3 regions of the Streptomyces sp. NPDC002133 genome follow, and region 2 is predicted to be linked to each of the others. Evidence: predicted binding sites of a transcription regulator. Region 2 holds the regulator's gene; each other region holds the start of a gene.
The links. Region 2 encodes HrcA, which represses chaperone genes, less so after heat shock. Its sites were predicted from a motif close to TTNGCACTCNGNNNNNCNGAGTGCNAA; they were not measured.
Positions count from the first base shown of each region.

Region 1 (6,072 bases), on a different contig from region 2:
CGGCCTGATGGGCCGGCTCGGCGTGCTCGAGATGTGAACACCGGGCAGGAGCCCGGGCAGAACGGAGGCAAGGACAAAGGCAAGGGCCCGGGCAGACGCAAGGCCCCCGCTCCCTCTCCGGGAACGGGGGCCTGCTCAAGCCCTGAGCGAGTCAGAACCGGTCGGGCCGGTCCGAACGCGTCAGTGGGAGTGGCCGTGGCCGTGGCCGTGGCCCGCCTCCGCCGGCTCCTCTTCCTTCTTCTCGACCACGAGGGTCTCGGTGGTGAGCAGCAGGGAGGCGATCGACGCGGCGTTCTCCAGCGCGGAGCGCGTGACCTTGACCGGGTCGATGACGCCGGCCTTCACCAGGTCGCCGTACTCGCCGGTCGCGGCGTTGAAGCCGTTGCCCTTGTCCAGCTCCGCCACCTTCGCGGTGATGACGTAGCCCTCGAGGCCCGCGTTCTCGGCGATCCAGCGCAGCGGCTCGACGGCGGCGCGGCGGACCACCGCGACGCCGGTGGCCTCGTCGCCGGTCAGGCCGAGGTTGCCCTCCAGCACCTTCACGGCGTGGACGAGCGCGGAGCCACCACCGGAGACGATGCCCTCCTCGACCGCGGCGCGGGTCGCGGAGATGGCGTCCTCCAGACGGTGCTTCTTCTCCTTCAGCTCCACCTCGGTGGCGGCGCCGACCTTGATCACGCACACACCGCCGGCCAGCTTCGCGAGGCGCTCCTGGAGCTTCTCGCGGTCCCAGTCGGAGTCCGTGGTCTCGATCTCGGCCTTGATCTGGTTGACGCGACCGACGACGTCCTCGTGGCTGCCGCCACCGTCGACGATGGTGGTGTCGTCCTTGGACACGGTGACGCGGCGGGCCGAGCCCAGCACGTCAAGACCGGCCTGGTCGAGCTTGAGGCCGACCTCCTCGGCGATGACGGTGGCACCGGTGAGGGTGGCCATGTCCTGCAGCATCGCCTTGCGGCGGTCGCCGAAGCCGGGGGCCTTCACCGCGACCGCGTTGAACGTGCCGCGGATCTTGTTGACGACGAGGGTGGACAGGGCCTCGCCCTCGACGTCCTCGGCGATGATCAGCAGCGGCTTGGAGGCGCCGGCCTGGATGATCTTCTCCAGCAGCGGCAGCATGTCCTGGATGGAGGAGATCTTGCCCTGGTTGATCAGGATGTACGGGTCGTCGAGGACGGCCTCCATACGCTCCTGGTCGGTCACCATGTACGGGGACAGGTAGCCCTTGTCGAAGGCCATGCCCTCGGTGAAGTCGAGCTCCAGGCCGAAGGCGTTGGACTCCTCGACGGTGATGACACCGTCCTTGCCGACCTTGTCCATCGCCTCGGCGATGAGCTGGCCGACCTGCTGGTCCTGGGCGGAGAGCGCGGCGACGGCCGCGATGTCGGACTTCTCCTCGATCGGACGCGCGGTGGCGATCAGCTCGTCGGAGACGGCCTTGACCGCGGCGTCGATGCCCTTCTTCAGGGCGGCCGGGGAGGCACCGGCGGCGACGTTGCGCAGACCCTCGCGGACCAGGGCCTGGGCGAGCACGGTGGCGGTGGTGGTGCCGTCACCCGCGATGTCGTTGGTCTTGGTCGCCACCTCCTTCACCAGCTGGGCGCCGAGGTTCTCGTACGGGTCCTCGATCTCGACCTCGCGGGCGATCGTGACACCGTCGTTGGTGATGGTGGGGGCGCCGAACTTCTTGTCGATCACGACGTTGCGGCCCTTGGGGCCGATCGTCACCTTGACCGTGTCGGCGAGCTTGTTGACGCCGCGCTCAAGGGCGCGACGGGCGTCCTCGTCGAACTTCAGGATCTTCGCCATGGAGCTTCTCAAGTCCTCTCATCTGCGATCCTCGGCCGCCTCGAGAAGGGGCCGCCATCGCTCAAAAACGAACCGCGCCCCTCGCCGCCCGGCTTCTTACGACGCGGGGGCCAGGGGCGCGGCTCACAGCAAAACTGCAGGTGGCTACTTCTCGACGATCGCGAGCACGTCGCGAGCCGAGAGGACGAGGTACTCCTCGCCGCTGTACTTCACCTCGGTGCCGCCGTACTTGCTGTAGAGCACGACGTCGCCGGTCTTGACGTCGAGCGGCAGGCGCTCGCCGTTCTCGAAGCGGCCCGGGCCAACGGCCAGGACGACGCCCTCCTGGGGCTTCTCCTTGGCGGTGTCCGGAATGACCAGGCCAGAGGCCGTGGTCTGCTCGGCGTCGAGCGGCTGGACCACAATGCGGTCCTCGAGCGGCTTGATGGCAACCTTGGAGCTGGTGGTCGTCACGATCCGACCTCCCCCTTCGGAGATCTCACGGGGTTTGACTGTCTGAGGTGGCGACCAGGTCGATCCGTCGTCGCGGGTGCCGGACCTGCCCGTCGCTGTGTTGGCACTCTCCGGTGGGGAGTGCCAGAGCCGAGACTATGACCGCGATTAGCACTCGGTCAAGCGGAGTGCCAATCACCCGGCGCGCCGGGGGCCGGCGGCACGTGATTGCGGCCCGTGATTGCGGCCCGTGGCCGCGGCTCGAAGTCGCGGGCCGCGGTCGCGTCCCGGGGCTGCGGATCGGGGCTGCGGCCCGGTCTCGATCCGGACACCGAAGGGACAACGAGGGGACGCGGTGCCGCGTTCCGTACGACCGTTCGGAGATGTCCTACGGCCGTACGGAGGTGTCCATCGGCACGGCCCGGCCGAGCGGTCGTCACCACGGCCCCGCCACGCCCTGGGGCGACGCCGCGCTCGCGCTGTTCGTACTCTTCGTGGACGCCGTCGCGCTCGCGGTGACCGCCATGTGGGTGTACGTCGCGACGCGGCCGGACAGCGCTGCCGCCGAGAGGGCACGGCCCAAGGCGCCCGAGATACCCGGGGATGCACCCCGGCCGCGCCCGGAGATGGCCGCGGACGCGGCCCCGGCGCCGTCGGTGGCCTGGGCCCCGTACCTCGGTTTCGCCATCGCGGCGGCGCTGATCGCCCTCACCGCGTACGCCTTCGTCCGCAGCGGTCACCGGATCACGGCCGGCGCCTGGTGGTCGTCCTCCTGACCCTCGGAGCACTCCACTCCGCCGCACGGGAAGCCCGCGGGACACACCCCGGGCCGGTGCCCGTGCCGGCCCGCGACCGGTGCGTCTGCCACAGCGCGGGCGGGAACTGCCACGGCTGCGAGGGCCACTGACCGTCGCACGCCAGCAAGGGCACCGGCCGCCACAAGGGGCGGGCGGCGGCGGCCGGTGCACGCGGCTCAGACGTAGTCCTCCAGCCGGGCCACGGCGTATCCCTGCGCGGTGGCGACGTTCATGACCCGGCGGATCATGTCGGGCATGCTGCCCTTCCACTGCTCCTTGCCGCGGAAGTGGGTGAGGATGACGTCGCCGGGGCGCAGCGTGTGGTCCGGCTCCCGCCACTCCACGCGATCGGGGAACGCCTCCGCGGCCCACAGCGGCACGGCCTTCACTCCGCACGACTTGGCGGCGCGCAGCGTGTCCTCGTCGTAGCTTCCGTACGGCGGCCGGAAGAGCCGGGGGCGTTTCCCGAACCGCTTCTTGATCTTCTTCTGCTGTCCGCAGATCTCCCGCTTCTGCTTCTTGTACGAAAGCCCGCGCAGGTAGGCGTGGCTGAGGGTGTGGTTGTTCAGCGCGACACCGCGGTCCTGCATCTCCTCGAAGTAGCCGTAGTCGTCACGGACGAGGTAGTCACTGAGGAACGCGCTGTACGGAATGTCCAGCTCGCTCATCATCCTCAGCAGCTCGGGGTCCTTCTCGGCCCCGTCGTCGATCGTCAGGAAGACGACCTTCTCCTTCGTCGGCACGGTGGTGAAGACGGGCGGCAGACCCTCGTGGTCGTCGACCTCGAAGCCCTTGCGGGTGGTGACGGTGAGCTTCTCGACGGGTGGCTCGGGCGGGGTCAGCGGGACCTTATCGAGCCCCCAGCGCTTGGCGGCCGCGACCCGGGCTGCGTGGGCCTTCTTCGACCGTTTCGCGTAGTCGGACAGCGCGCCCGCCGGGCCGGCGGCCGGCTGCTGCCGCCCGTGCGCGGCGGGCTCGGGGGCCCGCGGATCCGTGGTGGCGGAGCCGGACGGCTCGGCCGCACAGGCGGAGCCGAGAGCGGCGACGAGCAGGACGGCCAGCACCGCGCGGCGGCGTTGCCGGGACAGCGCGTCACGTCGGCCCCGGCGGGGGTGTGTGCGTCCGCTCCACCTGGGCGGCATCACACTCCGACCCGATGATCCTTTTCTCATATTTCCGTTTTGTCGTACAGGTTGCATGGCGCCGCATCCTGTCAGCGCAGCCCGCCCGCAACGGCTCGACACCGCCGCGGGGCGCCCGCCGTCCCCCGCCTGGCCGACAATGGCCGGGTGAACGATGTCTCCTTCCCCCACCTCGGCGCGCTGCTCAGCGACGAGGGGCAGGCCCTGCTCGCCGCCCTGCGCGACTACGACCCGGCGAAGGAGCTCGCCCTCGCGACCCGGCTGCGCCGCGAGCACCCGGCGGAGCTGGTCTCGGCGGCGCTGGCCCAGGCGCGGCTGCGGCAGCGGGCGGTGGCGAAGTTCGGCGCGGAGGACGCGTACCGGATGTACTTCACGCCGAACGGGATCGAACAGGCCACCCGCACGTCGGTCGCCGAGTACCGGGCCATGCGCTTCCGGGACATCGGCCCGGCCGACGTCACCGACCTCTGCTGCGGCATCGGCGGCGACGCGATCGCCCTCGCCCGTGCGGGCTTCGTCGTGCAGGCGGTCGACCGGGACCCGGTGACCGCCGAGGCCGCCCTGGTCAATGTCCTCACCGTGGTGGAGGGCACGCCACAGATGCGGGTCACCTGCGCGGACGTCATGGACTACGACCTCACCGCCACCGATGCGCTGTTCATCGACCCGGCCCGGCGCGGCGGGCGGGGACGCATCTTCGACCCGGAGGCGTACTCCCCGCCGCTGTCCTGGGCGATCGACGCCGTGCGCCGGGTCGGCACAGGCGCCATCAAGATCGCGCCCGGCATCCCGCACGAACTGGTCCCTGACGACTTCGAGGCGGAGTGGATCTCGGACGGCGGCGACGTGAAGGAGGCGGTGCTCTGGCACGAGGATCCGGGCCCGGGCGCGAGCCCCGTCGTCCCCGGCGCCCGCCGCGCCACGCTCCTCCCCTCCGGCGCCACGGTCACCTCCCGCGGCCTCCCGAACCCCGCGGTCCGCAAGCTCGGCCGCTTCCTGTACGAGCCCGACGGCGCCGTCATCCGCGCGCACCTGGTCGCCGAGGTCGCCGAGGACCTCGACGGCGGTCTCATCGACGGGACGATCGCGTACATCACGGCGGACGAGCTCCGCCCGACGCCCTACGCCACGGCCTATGAGATCACCGACGAACTCCCCTTCAACCTCAAGAGGTTGAAGGCCCTCCTGCGTGAGCGCGAGGTCGGCAACCTGACGGTGAAGAAGCGCGGCTCGGCGGTCGAGCCGGAGGAGGTCCGCCGCAAGGTCAAGCCGAAGGGCCCGAACGCGGCGACGGTCTTCCTCACCCGGGCAGCGGGCGCGCCGACGATGCTGATCGGCGGGCCGGTGGCGTAATCCGGTGGTTCAGCGGGAGTGGTCGCATCCAGTCCCCTGGCCTCAACCACCGCCCCTGAGACCACCGTTGTCACAGTGCCCGGAGTGATGAATGGGGCAGCGTGAGGGACACACGGTGAGAAACACCGATCTCGACGTATCCGAGGACGACCTGACGCGACTCACCAACGACCTTGACGAGATGCAACGTCATCTCGACGGCCAGGTACGGCGGATGGACGCCATCGTCGACCGCATCGAAGCGGGCTGGAAGGGCGACGCCGCCAAGGGGTACCGCGCACTGCACCGGGGGGCCTCGGCGAGTTCTATCCCGTACCGGACGTGGGCCTGCCCGACTCCGAGATCCAGGCATGGCTGGTCGGCCTCGCCGACCGCCTCAAGGAGAGCGTGGAAACCGGCCGCGCCCCGCAGCCCGCCACTCCACAGACCCGCTGGGAGTGGCACACCCGCTTCCCCGAGGTCGCGCAGCTCCTCGGCGGCTGGTTCTCCCAGGACATGCCGGACGAGTTCGAGGATCATGATGCCGCGCTCCAGGACTA
Region 1 covers NZ_JBEOXF010000008.1:32,821-38,892, forward strand. The annotation lists gene ABT078_RS11775 (ester cyclase) at 1-37, shown strand, start outside; gene groL (chaperonin GroEL) at 181-1,809, opposite strand; gene groES (co-chaperone GroES) at 1,954-2,262, opposite strand; gene ABT078_RS11790 (hypothetical protein) at 2,625-3,017, shown strand; gene ABT078_RS11795 (polysaccharide deacetylase family protein) at 3,215-4,102, opposite strand; gene ABT078_RS11800 (THUMP-like domain-containing protein) at 4,328-5,533, shown strand; gene ABT078_RS42640 (hypothetical protein) at 5,723-6,072, opposite strand, start outside; gene ABT078_RS42645 (hypothetical protein) at 6,029-6,072, shown strand, end outside.
Region 1: the regulator HrcA is predicted to act here: its motif matches at 2,410-2,436, upstream of groES (co-chaperone GroES).

Region 2 (6,072 bases):
TTCCGTACTGCGCCACGCGCTGCGGCTACTGCGACTTCAACACCTACACGGCGACCGAGCTGCGCGGCAGCGGCGGCGTGCTGGCGTCCCGCGACAACTACGCGGACACGCTGATCGAGGAGATCCGGCTCGCCCGCAAGGTCCTCGGCGACGATCCCCGCCCGGTGCGGACGCTCTTCGTGGGCGGCGGTACGCCCACCCTCCTCGCCGCCGCCGATCTCGTACGGATGCTGGGGGCGGTGCGTGACGAGTTCGGTCTCGCGGACGACGCCGAGATCACGACGGAGGCGAACCCCGAGTCGGTGGACCCCGCGTATCTGGCGGAGCTGCGCGCCGGGGGCTTCAACAGGGTGTCCTTCGGGATGCAGAGCGCCCGGCAGCACGTACTGAAGGTGCTCGACCGTACGCACACTCCGGGGCGGCCCGAAGCGTGCGTCGCGGAGGCGCGGGCGGCGGGCTTCGAGCACGTCAACCTGGACCTCATCTACGGCACGCCGGGCGAGAGCGACGACGACTGGCGGGCGTCGCTGGACGCGGCGATCGGGGCGGGGCCCGACCACGTGAGTGCGTACGCGCTGATCGTGGAGGAGGGCACGCAGCTGGCGCGGCGGATCAGGCGCGGCGAGGTGCCGATGACGGACGACGACGTGCACGCGGACCGGTATCTGATCGCCGACGAGGTGCTGTCCGGGGCGGGCTTCGACTGGTACGAGGTGTCGAACTGGGCCACCTCGGAGGCGGGGCGCTGTCTGCACAACGAGCTGTACTGGCGCGGGGCCGACTGGTGGGGCGCCGGGCCGGGCGCGCACAGCCATGTGGGCGGGGTGCGGTGGTGGAACGTGAAGCATCCCGGCGCGTATGCGGGAGCGCTGGGTGAGGGGCGCTCGCCCGGGGCCGGGCGGGAGGTCCTGGCGGAGGAGGACCGGCGCGTGGAGCGGGTGCTGCTGGAGCTGCGGCTGCGGGAGGGGTGTCCGCTGTCGCTCCTCAAGCCGGAGGGGCGCGCGGCGTCGCGCCGGGCGCTGGCGGACGGGCTGCTGGAGGCCGGGCCGTACGAGGACGGGCGCGCCGTCCTCACCCTGCGCGGGCGGCTCCTGGCGGACGCGGTGGTGCGGGACCTGGTGGACTGAGCGGCCACGGCGCCGGACCCGGGCCTCCGGGCCCGGGGGGTCTTGTCGACGGCACCGCTGCCGTTGCGCCCCAGCGGAGCGACTGCCCACCACGGTTACCCGGTCACGAAGTCGATCAGCTCTTCCACCCTCCCCAGCAGCGCCGGTTCCAGGTCCTTGTAGCTGGTCACCCGCGACAGGATGTGCTGCCAGGCCGCGCCCGTGTTGTCCGGCCAGCCCAGGGCGCGGCAGATGCCCGTCTTCCAGTCCTGGCCGTGCGGGACGGAGGGCCAGGCCGGGATGCCCAGCGAGGAGGGCTTCACCGCCTCCCACACGTCGATGTACGGGTGGCCGACCACCAGGACGTGCGGGTCCGTGACCGACGCGGCGACACGGGACTCCTTCGAGCCCGGGACCAGATGGTCCACCAGCACGCCCAGGCGGGCGTCGGCCGACGGGGAGAAGTCCGCGACGATGGACGGCAGGTCGTCGATGCCTTCCAGGTACTCGACGACCACGCCCTCGATGCGCAGGTCGTCGCCCCACACCTTCTCGACCAGCTCGGCGTCGTGACGGCCCTCCACATAGATGCGGCCCGCGCGGGCCACCCGGGCGCGGACGCCGGGCACCGCGACCGAGCCGGAGGCGGTACGGGTGGGCCGTGCGGGAGCGCCGGAGGCGGGCCGGACGAGAGTGACGACCCTGCCCTCCAGCAGGAAGCCGCGCGGCTCCAGCGGGAACACCCGGTGCTTGCCGAAGCGGTCCTCCAGCGTCACCGTCCCCGCCTCACAGCGGATCACCGCGCCGCAGAACCCGGTGGAGACCTCCTCGACGACCAGGTCCGGCTCGGCAGTGACCTCCGGAACGGGGGCGGACCGCTTCCACGGCGGGGTCAGGTCCGGGTTGTAGCTGCGCATTGGGCAGACGCTACGACACCGTGAACCGCCGGGCCAGCTCGTCCCGTTGGGCGCGTACGAATGCGGCGTCCACCACCGCCCCGTGCCCCGGTACGTACACCGCGTCCTCCCCGCCCAGCGAGAGCAGCCGGTCCAGGGCCGCGGGCCAGCGGGAGGGGATCGCGTCCGGGCCCGCCTGGGGGTCTCCGGACTCCTCCACCAGGTCGCCGCAGAAGACGACCTCCGGTCCGGTCGCCGTGCCCGGCACCAGCAGGGCCAGGTCGTGGCCCGAGTGGCCCGGGCCGACGTTCGCGAGCAGGACCTGCCGGCCACCGAGGTCCAGCGTCCACTCGCCGGAGACGACATGCTGCGGCGGCACCAGCACATCCGTGGCCTGCGCCGCGTCGGCGGGCGCCACTCCGTGGCGGACGGCGTCGTCGCGGAGCACGTCCCGGTCCCGGACGAGCAGGTCGTCGACGCCCACCGCGCCGTACACGTGCGCCGCCGAGAACGCCGCCGTGCCCAGGACGTGATCGAAGTGCGGGTGGCTGAGCGCGATATGGGTCACACGACGGCCGCCGAGGAGGGTCTGGATCTGGGCCCGGAGTTCGGCGCCCTCGCGGAGCGTCGAGCCGGTGTCGTACAGGAGGACCGAGTCGTTCCCGACCACAACTCCGGCCGTCGCGTCCCAGATCGGCAGGCGGCGCCGGCCGACGCCGTCGGCGAGCCGTTCCCAGCCGAAGTCTTCCCAACCGACGTCCATACGGCGACGCTATCCCGGACGACCAGCGGCGTCCCTTCGACAGGGTGCCCGGCCGCCCTTGCTCGGGTTGTACCCACCGGCCGTACACTGGCCCGGGGAGGGCTGGCACTCCGAAGCAGTGAGTGCCAAGCGACCAGGCCGAGCAGCAAGGCCGAACAGTAGGGCCGAACGGCAAGGCAAGACCGACGAACCCGCCGATGATCAGCTGGAGGTGCGCGCGATGCTCAGCGAACGCAGACTCGAAGTCTTGCGCGCCATCGTCCAGGACTATGTCGGCACCGAGGAGCCCGTCGGCTCCAAGGCTCTCACCGAGCGCCACAAGCTCGGTGTGTCGCCCGCCACCGTGCGTAACGACATGGCGGTGCTGGAGGAGGAAGGGTTCATCGCCCAGCCCCACACCAGCGCCGGCCGGATCCCGACGGACAAGGGCTACCGGCTCTTCGTCGACAAACTGGCCGGCGTCAAGCCGCTGTCCACGCCCGAGCGGCGCGCGATCCAGAACTTCCTCGACGGAGCCGTCGACCTCGACGACGTGGTGGCCCGTACGGTACGGCTGCTCGCGCAGCTGACCCGCCAGGTCGCGGTCGTCCAGTACCCGTCGCTGACCCGCTCGACCGTGCGGCACGTGGAGCTGTTGTCGCTGGCGCCCGCACGCCTGATGCTCGTGCTGATCACGGACACCGGGCGGGTCGAGCAACGGCATGTGGACTGCCCGGCTCCGTTCGGCGAGACCTCGCTGGCGGATCTGCGGGCCCGGTTGAACAGCCGGGTGGTGGGCCGCCGGTTCACGGATGTGCCGCAGCTGGTGCAGGACCTCCCCGAGTCGTTCGAACTCGACGACCGGGGTACCGTCTCCGTCGTGCTCTCGACTCTTCTCGAAACCCTCGTGGAGGAGACCGAGGAGCGGCTGATGATCGGCGGCACCGCCAATCTGACGCGCTTCGCACACGACTTCCCGCTCACGATCCGGCCCGTGCTGGAGGCGCTGGAGGAGCAGGTCGTGCTGCTGAAGCTGCTCGGCAATGCCAAGGACTCGGGCATGACCGTACGTATCGGGCACGAGAACGCCCATGAGGGCCTCACCTCCACGTCCGTCGTCGCGGTCGGCTACGGTTCGGGCGACGAGGCAGTCGCCAAACTCGGCGTGGTCGGACCGACCCGCATGGACTACCCCGGAACGATGGGAGCGGTACGCGCAGTGGCACGTTACGTCGGACAGATCCTGGCGGAGTCGTAGTGGCCACGGACTATTACGCCGTACTCGGCGTGCGTCGCGACGCATCGCAGGACGAGATCAAGAAGGCCTTCCGGCGGCTGGCTCGGGAGCTCCACCCGGATGTGAATCCGGACCCGAAGACGCAGGAGCGCTTCAAGGAGATCAACGCCGCCTACGAGGTGCTGTCCGACCCGCAGAAGAAGCAGGTCTACGACCTCGGCGGCGACCCGCTGTCCGCGTCCGGCGGTGCCGGCGCGGGTGCCGGAGGCTTCGGCGCGGGCGGCTTCGGGAACTTCTCGGACATCATGGACGCCTTCTTCGGTACGGCGTCCCAGCGAGGGCCCAGGTCGCGGACTCGGCGCGGGCAGGACGCGATGATCCGGCTGGAGATCGACCTCAACGAGGCGGCCTTCGGCACGACGAAGGACATCCAGGTCGACACCGCTGTCGTGTGTACGACCTGCTCGGGCGAGGGTGCGGCGCCGGGGACCTCGGCGCAGACATGTGACATGTGCCGGGGCCGCGGTGAGGTCTCCCAGGTCACCCGGTCCTTCCTGGGCCAGGTCATGACGTCCCGCCCCTGCCCGCAGTGCCAGGGCTTCGGGACCGTCGTCCCGACGCCGTGCCCGGAGTGTGCGGGCGACGGCCGGGTGCGTTCGCGTCGCACGTTGACCGTGAAGATCCCCGCCGGTGTCGACAACGGCACCCGCATCCAGCTCGCCGGCGAGGGCGAGGTCGGGCCCGGTGGCGGCCCTGCCGGTGATCTGTACGTCGAGATCCACGAGGTGCCGCATCAGGTCTTCCAGCGGCGTGGCGACGATCTGCACTGCACGGTGACGATTCCGATGACCGCGGGCGCGCTCGGCACGAAGGTGCCGCTGGAGACGCTGGACGGGATGGAGGAGGTCGACATCCGCCCCGGGACCCAGTCCGGGCAGTCGATCCCGCTGCACGGGCGCGGCATCACGCACCTGCGGGGCGGGGGCCGTGGTGACCTCATCGTCCACGTCGAGGTGCAGACGCCGTCGAAGCTGGATCCGGAGCAGGAGCGGTTGCTGCGGGAGCTGGCGAAGCTGCGGGGCGAGGAGCGGCCGCTGGGGCAGTTCCAGCCGGGGCAGCAGGGGTTGTTCAGCCGCCTCAAGGACGCGTTCAACGGCAGGTGAGGGGGTCGCCCCCGCATCTGGCTCCCCCTACGGGGGAGTGGTGGGCGGGGTGGGGGATTCTTCCCCCACCCCGCCCCTTCCCGTAACCGGGGGCTCCGCCACAGCCCCCTGCCGGGGAAGACTCATGGGGCCTGAGGCCCCCGCCCCCGCCGCCCGCTTCGCGCCGCGGACCAGAGGGTTGTGGGCATGGGGTCCGCAGGCGTGACGTGCTTGCCTTCCTCCAGCCTTCTGCTGGGGAGGCTCACGGGGCCCGATGGTCCCCCGTGCCGCCGCCCGCTTCGCGGCGCGAGCCACCCTGGCGCCCCCGCCGCCCGCTTCGCGCCGCGGACCAGAGGGTTGTGGGCATGGGGTCCGCAGGCGTGACGTGCCTGCACTCCTCCAGCCTTCTGCTGGGAAGGCTCACGGGGCCCGATGGTCCCCCGCCCCGCCGCGTGCTTCGCGGCTGGGGACCAGGGGTCCCCGCGCGCCCATCCGTTGTGGGCATGCGTTCCGCGTGGGCCCCAGGACGAAGTCCTAGGGGGAGGAACGGGTGGGCACAACCGGCACAACCCCCGGTGCCGGACGCCTGTGGGTGTGGGCTCGCCCCGTCGGGCCCGTCGTCACCTCCGCCGGAGGCACCGCGGCCTGGGTCCACCCCGTCAGGCCGACGGGCCTGCGTGTCCGAGGCGCCATGGGCGTGTGCGCGCGGGCACACCGGGGAGGGTGGGGTTCGGTCAGGGCCGTGGGACGTGGCACGATGCGGGCATGTCCTCCGCGCTGACCGATCTCTGTCGTCACCCGATCGTGCAGGCCCCCATGGCCGGTGGCGCTTCCTGCCCCCAGCTCACCGCCGCGGTGAGCGAGGCCGGCGGGCTCGGTTTCCTCGCCGCGGGGTACAAGACCGCGGACGGTATGTACCAGGAGATCAAACAGGTCCGCGGGCTCACCG
Region 2 covers NZ_JBEOXF010000011.1:5,087-11,158, reverse strand. The annotation lists gene hemW (radical SAM family heme chaperone HemW) at 1-1,127, shown strand, start outside; gene ABT078_RS14620 (DUF3097 domain-containing protein) at 1,223-2,023, opposite strand; gene ABT078_RS14615 (MBL fold metallo-hydrolase) at 2,034-2,765, opposite strand; gene hrcA (heat-inducible transcriptional repressor HrcA) at 2,986-4,002, shown strand; gene dnaJ (molecular chaperone DnaJ) at 4,002-5,144, shown strand; gene ABT078_RS14600 (nitronate monooxygenase) at 5,889-6,072, shown strand, end outside.

Region 3 (6,072 bases), on a different contig from region 2:
GTCCGTCGAACCCGAGTCGACGACCACGAGCTCGTCCACGAGCGGCGCCGCGTCGGTCATCAGGTCGTGCCGGATCACGGAGACGATCTCGCCGACCGTCGCCTCCTCGTTCAGCGCGGGGAGCACCACGCTGACCGTGGTTCCGCGCTTCGCGGCGACGAGCTGGTCGAGCGGGCGGTCGGCCACGGACCAGGACCGCCGGGCCAGCCAGCGCTCCACCTCTTCCAGCACGTGATTGATCTCCATCTCGCGGATCGGACGACCATCTCAAGCGTCCGGGGGTTCGGTTACAGTCTTGAACAACGCGCACGACCCTCGCATGCCGGGGTCGAGCGCCGACAATCACATACCGCTCATCCAGAGGGGCAGAGGGAAACGGCCCGTTGAAGCCCCGGCAACCCTCCAGCCGGCCACGCGGCGAAAGCCGCACATCGACGCTGTGTCGCATCATCGCGCGCGAGGCTCCCGGCTAGGGAAGGTGCCAAATCCGTCTCATGGCGAGATGCGCCATGAGGAAGATGAGGAGAAAGGGCCTCGCCTCCATGGCTGTAGAGACAGTTGCCACCACCACCGACATCGTCGATCTGGGCCCGGCCTCCGGCCTTTCGTGCCGCGAATGCGGCGAGCGGTTCGCCCTCGGTCCGATCTTCGCCTGCGAGCTGTGTTTCGGGCCGCTCGAAGTCGCGTACGACCTGCCGAGCGGCAGCCCCGATGAGGCCGCAGCCCTGCGCAAGCAGATCGAGAACGGCCCGGCCAACATCTGGCGCTACGCGCCGCTGCTCCCCGTCCCCGCCGACGTCGCGAGCAAGCCGAATCTGAACCCGGGCTGGACCAAGCTCGTCCAGGCCGACAACCTCGCCCGTGAACTGGGTGTCGAGCCGGGCCGGCTGTTCGTCAAGGACGACTCCGGCAACCCGACGCACTCCTTCAAGGACCGCGTCGTCGCCCAGGCGCTGGAGGCCGCCCGCGCCTTCGGCTTCACCACGCTCTCCTGCTCCTCCACCGGCAACCTGGCGGGCGCCGTCGGTGCCGCGGCCGCCCGCGCCGGATTCCGCTCGTGCGTGTTCATCCCGCACGACCTGGAGCAGGGCAAGGTCGTCATGGCCGCGGTCTACGGCGGCGAGCTCGTCGGCATCGAGGGCAACTACGACGACGTCAACCGCTTCTGCTCCGAGCTCATCGGCGACCCGCTCGGCGAGGGCTGGGGCTTCGTCAACGTCAACCTGCGGCCGTACTACGGCGAGGGCTCCAAGACGCTCGCGTACGAGATCTGCGAGCAGCTCGGCTGGCAGCTCCCCGACCAGATCGTCATCCCCATCGCCTCCGGCTCCCAGCTCACGAAGATCGACAAGGGTCTGCAGGAGCTGATCAAGCTGGGTCTGGTCGAGGACAAGCCCTACAAGATCTTCGGCGCCCAGGCGGAGGGCTGCTCCCCGGTGTCCGTGGCCTTCAAGGCCGGTCACGACGTCGTGCGACCGCAGAAGCCCGACACCATCGCCAAGTCGCTCGCCATCGGCAACCCGGCCGACGGACCGTACGTCCTGGACATCTGCCGCCGCACCGGCGGTGCCGTCGAGGACGTGACCGACGAGCAGATCGTGGACGCCATCAAGCTGCTGGCCCGCACCGAGGGCATCTTCACGGAGACCGCGGGCGGGACGACCCTCGGCGTGGCGAAGAAGCTGATCGAGGCCGGCGCCATCGACCCGTCCCTCACGACGGTGGTCGTCAACACGGGTGACGGCCTGAAGACCCTGGACGCGGTGGCCCCCACGACGGGCATGTCCGCGGTCATCAGCCCCGACCTGGACTCTTTCCGAGAGGCTGGCCTCGCATGAGCGTCAACGTCCGCATCCCCACCATCCTCCGCACGTACACGGGCGGCCAGGCCGAGGTTCCGGCGGAGGGCGCGACCCTCGCCGAGGTCATCGCCGACCTGGAGAGGAACCACACCGGCATCGCGGCCCGCGTGCTGGACGACCAGGGGAAGCTGCGCCGCTTCGTGAACGTGTACGTCAACGACGACGACGTGCGCTTCGAGCAGGGACTGGAGACGGCGACGCCGGACGGCGCCGGGGTCTCGATCATCCCGGCCGTCGCCGGAGGCTGACCATCGAGCACAGTGCCGGAGGCTGACGATCGAGCACAGTGCCGGAGCTGACCCCCCATCGAGCACAGTGCCGGAGGCTGACCGCCGGACACGGTGCCGGGGGCTGACCACAGGGCCCGGCGCCGACTCGACGGCCGGCACACAGAGTTAACAGAATTGCCCCCTCCGCAAGCTAAGCGGAGGGGGCAATTCTGCAGGGTTGAGCGCGGTAGAGTTGGGGAAGTCCCCGCCGCTGCTTGTGCCACGTGCATATGAGAATGCGTCCGCACACGATAAGAAGCAGCCAAAGTGTTCGAGTTTGATGCGGCTTATGCGAGCTTTGCTCGGCCCGACTTGCCCTGAAATCCAGTGAATTCGCAGGAATTGCCCTTTCGGCCCTGCCCAGAATTCTCGTCCGATTGACCTGTTGCAGACGGCAGTTGGACAGATACATTCAGCCGCGGTCGACGCGTTCCGGCGCACATCCACGCCTCTTCGTGGGTGAGGTCTGACCCGGGTCCGCGAAGTGCGGTCCTGTGCAAGGGCCAGTAATAGGGGAGTTAGGCATGGCTCAGGGCACCGTCAAGTGGTTCAACGCGGAGAAGGGGTATGGCTTCATCGCGGTCGACGGTGGTGCGGATGTTTTCGTCCACTACAGCGCGATCCAGATGGACGGCTACCGCACCCTGGAGGAGGGTCAGCGGGTCGAGTTCGAGATCTCGCAGGGCCAGAAGGGGCCGCAGGCGGACATGGTCCGATTGGCCGGCTGAGGCGCCGACCGACTGCAGCGACGTAGCGGAGGGTCCGTCCCCGGGGCTGGGGTACGGGCCCTCTGTCGTGCCCGCCGCCGTGCGCCGGACCCCTCCACGGGAGCCGCCCGCACCACCCGTCGCCCGACGGTCGTCCCCCTCGACGCTTCCTCGAAGCGGCTTGCACTCTCCATGCCCGAGTGCTAATCATTGGCGTTAGCACTCTCCGGGTGAGAGTGACAACAAAGGACCGGGTCGGTGAGGTCCGCAGGCCAGGTGGGGCAAGGAACCACAAGGCTTGCAGGCCGTCCGTCGCGGGCGCCAGCGCGGTCCGGAGAAATCCACCCCAGTCCGGGAGGACCACTTCACATGGCCAAGATCATCGCGTTCGACGAGGAGGCACGGCGCGGTCTCGAGCGCGGGATGAACCAGCTCGCCGACGCCGTCAAGGTCACCCTTGGCCCCAAGGGCCGGAACGTCGTCCTCGAGAAGAAGTGGGGCGCCCCCACGATCACCAACGATGGTGTATCCATCGCCAAGGAGATCGAGCTCGAGGACCCGTACGAGAAGATCGGCGCCGAGCTGGTCAAGGAAGTCGCCAAGAAGACGGACGACGTCGCCGGTGACGGTACGACCACCGCGACCGTGCTCGCCCAGGCGCTCGTCCGCGAGGGCCTGCGCAACGTGGCGGCCGGCGCCAACCCGATGGCCCTGAAGCGCGGCATCGAGAAGGCCGTCGAGGCCGTCTCCGGCGCCCTGCTCGAGCAGGCCAAGGACGTGGAGACGAAGGAGCAGATCGCCTCCACCGCCTCCATCTCCGCCGCCGACACCCAGATCGGTGAGCTCATCGCCGAGGCGATGGACAAGGTCGGCAAGGAAGGCGTCATCACCGTCGAGGAGTCCCAGACCTTCGGTCTGGAGCTGGAGCTCACCGAGGGTATGCGCTTCGACAAGGGCTACATCTCGGCGTACTTCGCCACCGACATGGAGCGTATGGAGTCGTCCCTGGACGACCCGTACATCCTGATCGTCAACTCCAAGGTCTCCTCGGTGAAGGACCTGCTCCCGCTGCTGGAGAAGGTCATGCAGTCGGGCAAGCCGCTGCTGATCATCGCCGAGGACGTCGAGGGCGAGGCACTGTCGACCCTGGTCGTCAACAAGATCCGTGGCACCTTCAAGTCCGTCGCCGTCAAGGCCCCGGGCTTCGGTGACCGCCGCAAGGCCATGCTCGGCGACATCGCCATCCTCACCGGTGGCACGGTCATCTCCGAGGAGGTCGGCCTCAAGCTCGAGAACGCGGGCCTGGACCTGCTGGGCCGCGCCCGCAAGGTCGTCATCACCAAGGACGAGACCACGATCGTCGACGGTGCCGGTGACAGCGACCAGGTTGCCGGTCGCGTCAACCAGATCCGTGCCGAGATCGAGAACTCCGACTCGGACTACGACCGTGAGAAGCTCCAGGAGCGCCTCGCGAAGCTGGCCGGCGGCGTGGCCGTCATCAAGGCCGGTGCCGCGACCGAGGTCGAGCTCAAGGAGCGCAAGCACCGCATCGAGGACGCCGTCCGCAACGCGAAGGCCGCCGTCGAGGAGGGCATCGTCGCCGGTGGTGGCGTGGCGCTCATCCAGGCGTCCACCGTCTTCGAGAAGCTGGAGCTCGAGGGCGACGAGGCCACCGGTGCGGCTGCTGTGAAGCTGGCCCTGGAGGCCCCGCTGAAGCAGATCGCCGTCAACGCCGGCCTCGAGGGCGGCGTCGTGGTGGAGAAGGTGCGCAACCTCACCCCGGGCCACGGCCTGAACGCCGCGACCGGTGAGTACGTCGACCTCGTCGCCGAGGGCATCATCGACCCGGCGAAGGTGACCCGTTCCGCTCTGCAGAACGCGGCCTCCATCGCCGCGCTGTTCCTCACCACCGAGGCCGTCATCGCCGACAAGCCGGAGAAGGCCTCGGCCCCGGCCGGCGGCGGCATGCCGGGCGGTGACATGGACTTCTGATCGACCTCTGGTTCGATCAACCGTCCTGAAGACCGAGGGCGGCACCCCTACTCCCAGGGGGTGCCGCCCTCGGGCGTTTCCCGGAGCCCGGTGGACGTCCGGCCGGGGCGGCGTGATCCTGAAAGGGTGCGGACGGATGTGCACGCCCACCTCTGGGGCGAGGACTATCTCCGCCTCCTGGAGTCCTACGGGCGCGAGGACACGGCGACGCAGCACGGTCTGGGAGCGGGCGACAGCCCCTCGGAGCTCGACGCCCGGTTCGCGATGAACGACGCCGCCGGCATCGACCACCAGATCCTGTCCGTGTCCCCGCAGACCCCGTACTTCACGGACGAGTCGGAGGCGGTCATGTCCGCGCGTCTCGCCAACGACCACTACGCGGAGCTCGTACGCGCCTGGCCCGCGCGCTTCTCCGCCTTCGCCGCGCTGCCGCTCCCGCAACTGGACGCCTCGCTGGAGGAGCTGGCACGGGCGCTCGACGAGCTCGGGATGGCGGGGGCCGGGCTGACGACGTCGGTCCTCGGCCGGAGCCTCGGCGACCCCGTCTTCCGGCCCCTCTTCGAGGAGTTGGACCATCGGGGCTCGGTGCTGAGCCTCCACCCGGCGGGACGGGACGCAGGAACGCCGCTCATCGCCGAGAACCGGATGCGGTGGATGGTCGGCGCGCCGACGGAGGACACCATCTGCGCGATGCACCTGATGCTCGAAGGCATCCCGAGCCGCTTCCCGCGGCTGCGGATCGTGCACGCGCATCTCGGCGGCGCGCTGCCGATGCTGCTGCCGCGCGCCGACGAGCATGTGCCGTGGGAGGCACCGGACATCGTCGAGATGCCGACCGTCGCGGCACGCCGCATGTTCTACGACACCGTCGCCCACGGCCACGAACCCGCGCTGCGTGCGGCGGCCGAGTCGTACGGCGCGGACCGGCTGATGCTCGGTACGGACTTCCCTTACCAGACCGGGGACGGGCTGCGCCGGGCCGTCAGGTTCATCGAGGAGACGCTGGTTCCGGAGGAGGCCGAGGACGTGCTGGAGGCGGGCACGGGCCTGCTCCCGGTGGACAGCGCCACGGAACCGTTCAGCGGGCGTGGTCCTTGAGCGGGTGGCCCGGAGCGGGCTGCCCGATCCGGCAAAGCCGGCATGGGAGTACGCGTACCCGGGGAGCGCCCGGTACGACGGGGTCCAGGCCGTGTTCCACGCCGATGACACGCAAGCCGAGCACCGGACAGAGTCCCACACGCT
Region 3 covers NZ_JBEOXF010000069.1:15,424-21,495, forward strand. The annotation lists gene ABT078_RS36665 (glucosyl-3-phosphoglycerate synthase) at 1-231, opposite strand, end outside; SAM riboswitch class I at 351-525, shown strand; gene thrC (threonine synthase) at 519-1,838, shown strand; gene ABT078_RS36675 (MoaD/ThiS family protein) at 1,835-2,110, shown strand; gene ABT078_RS36680 (cold-shock protein) at 2,656-2,859, shown strand; gene groL (chaperonin GroEL) at 3,208-4,830, shown strand; gene ABT078_RS36690 (amidohydrolase family protein) at 4,957-5,928, shown strand.
Region 3: the regulator HrcA is predicted to act here: its motif matches at 3,019-3,045, upstream of groL (chaperonin GroEL).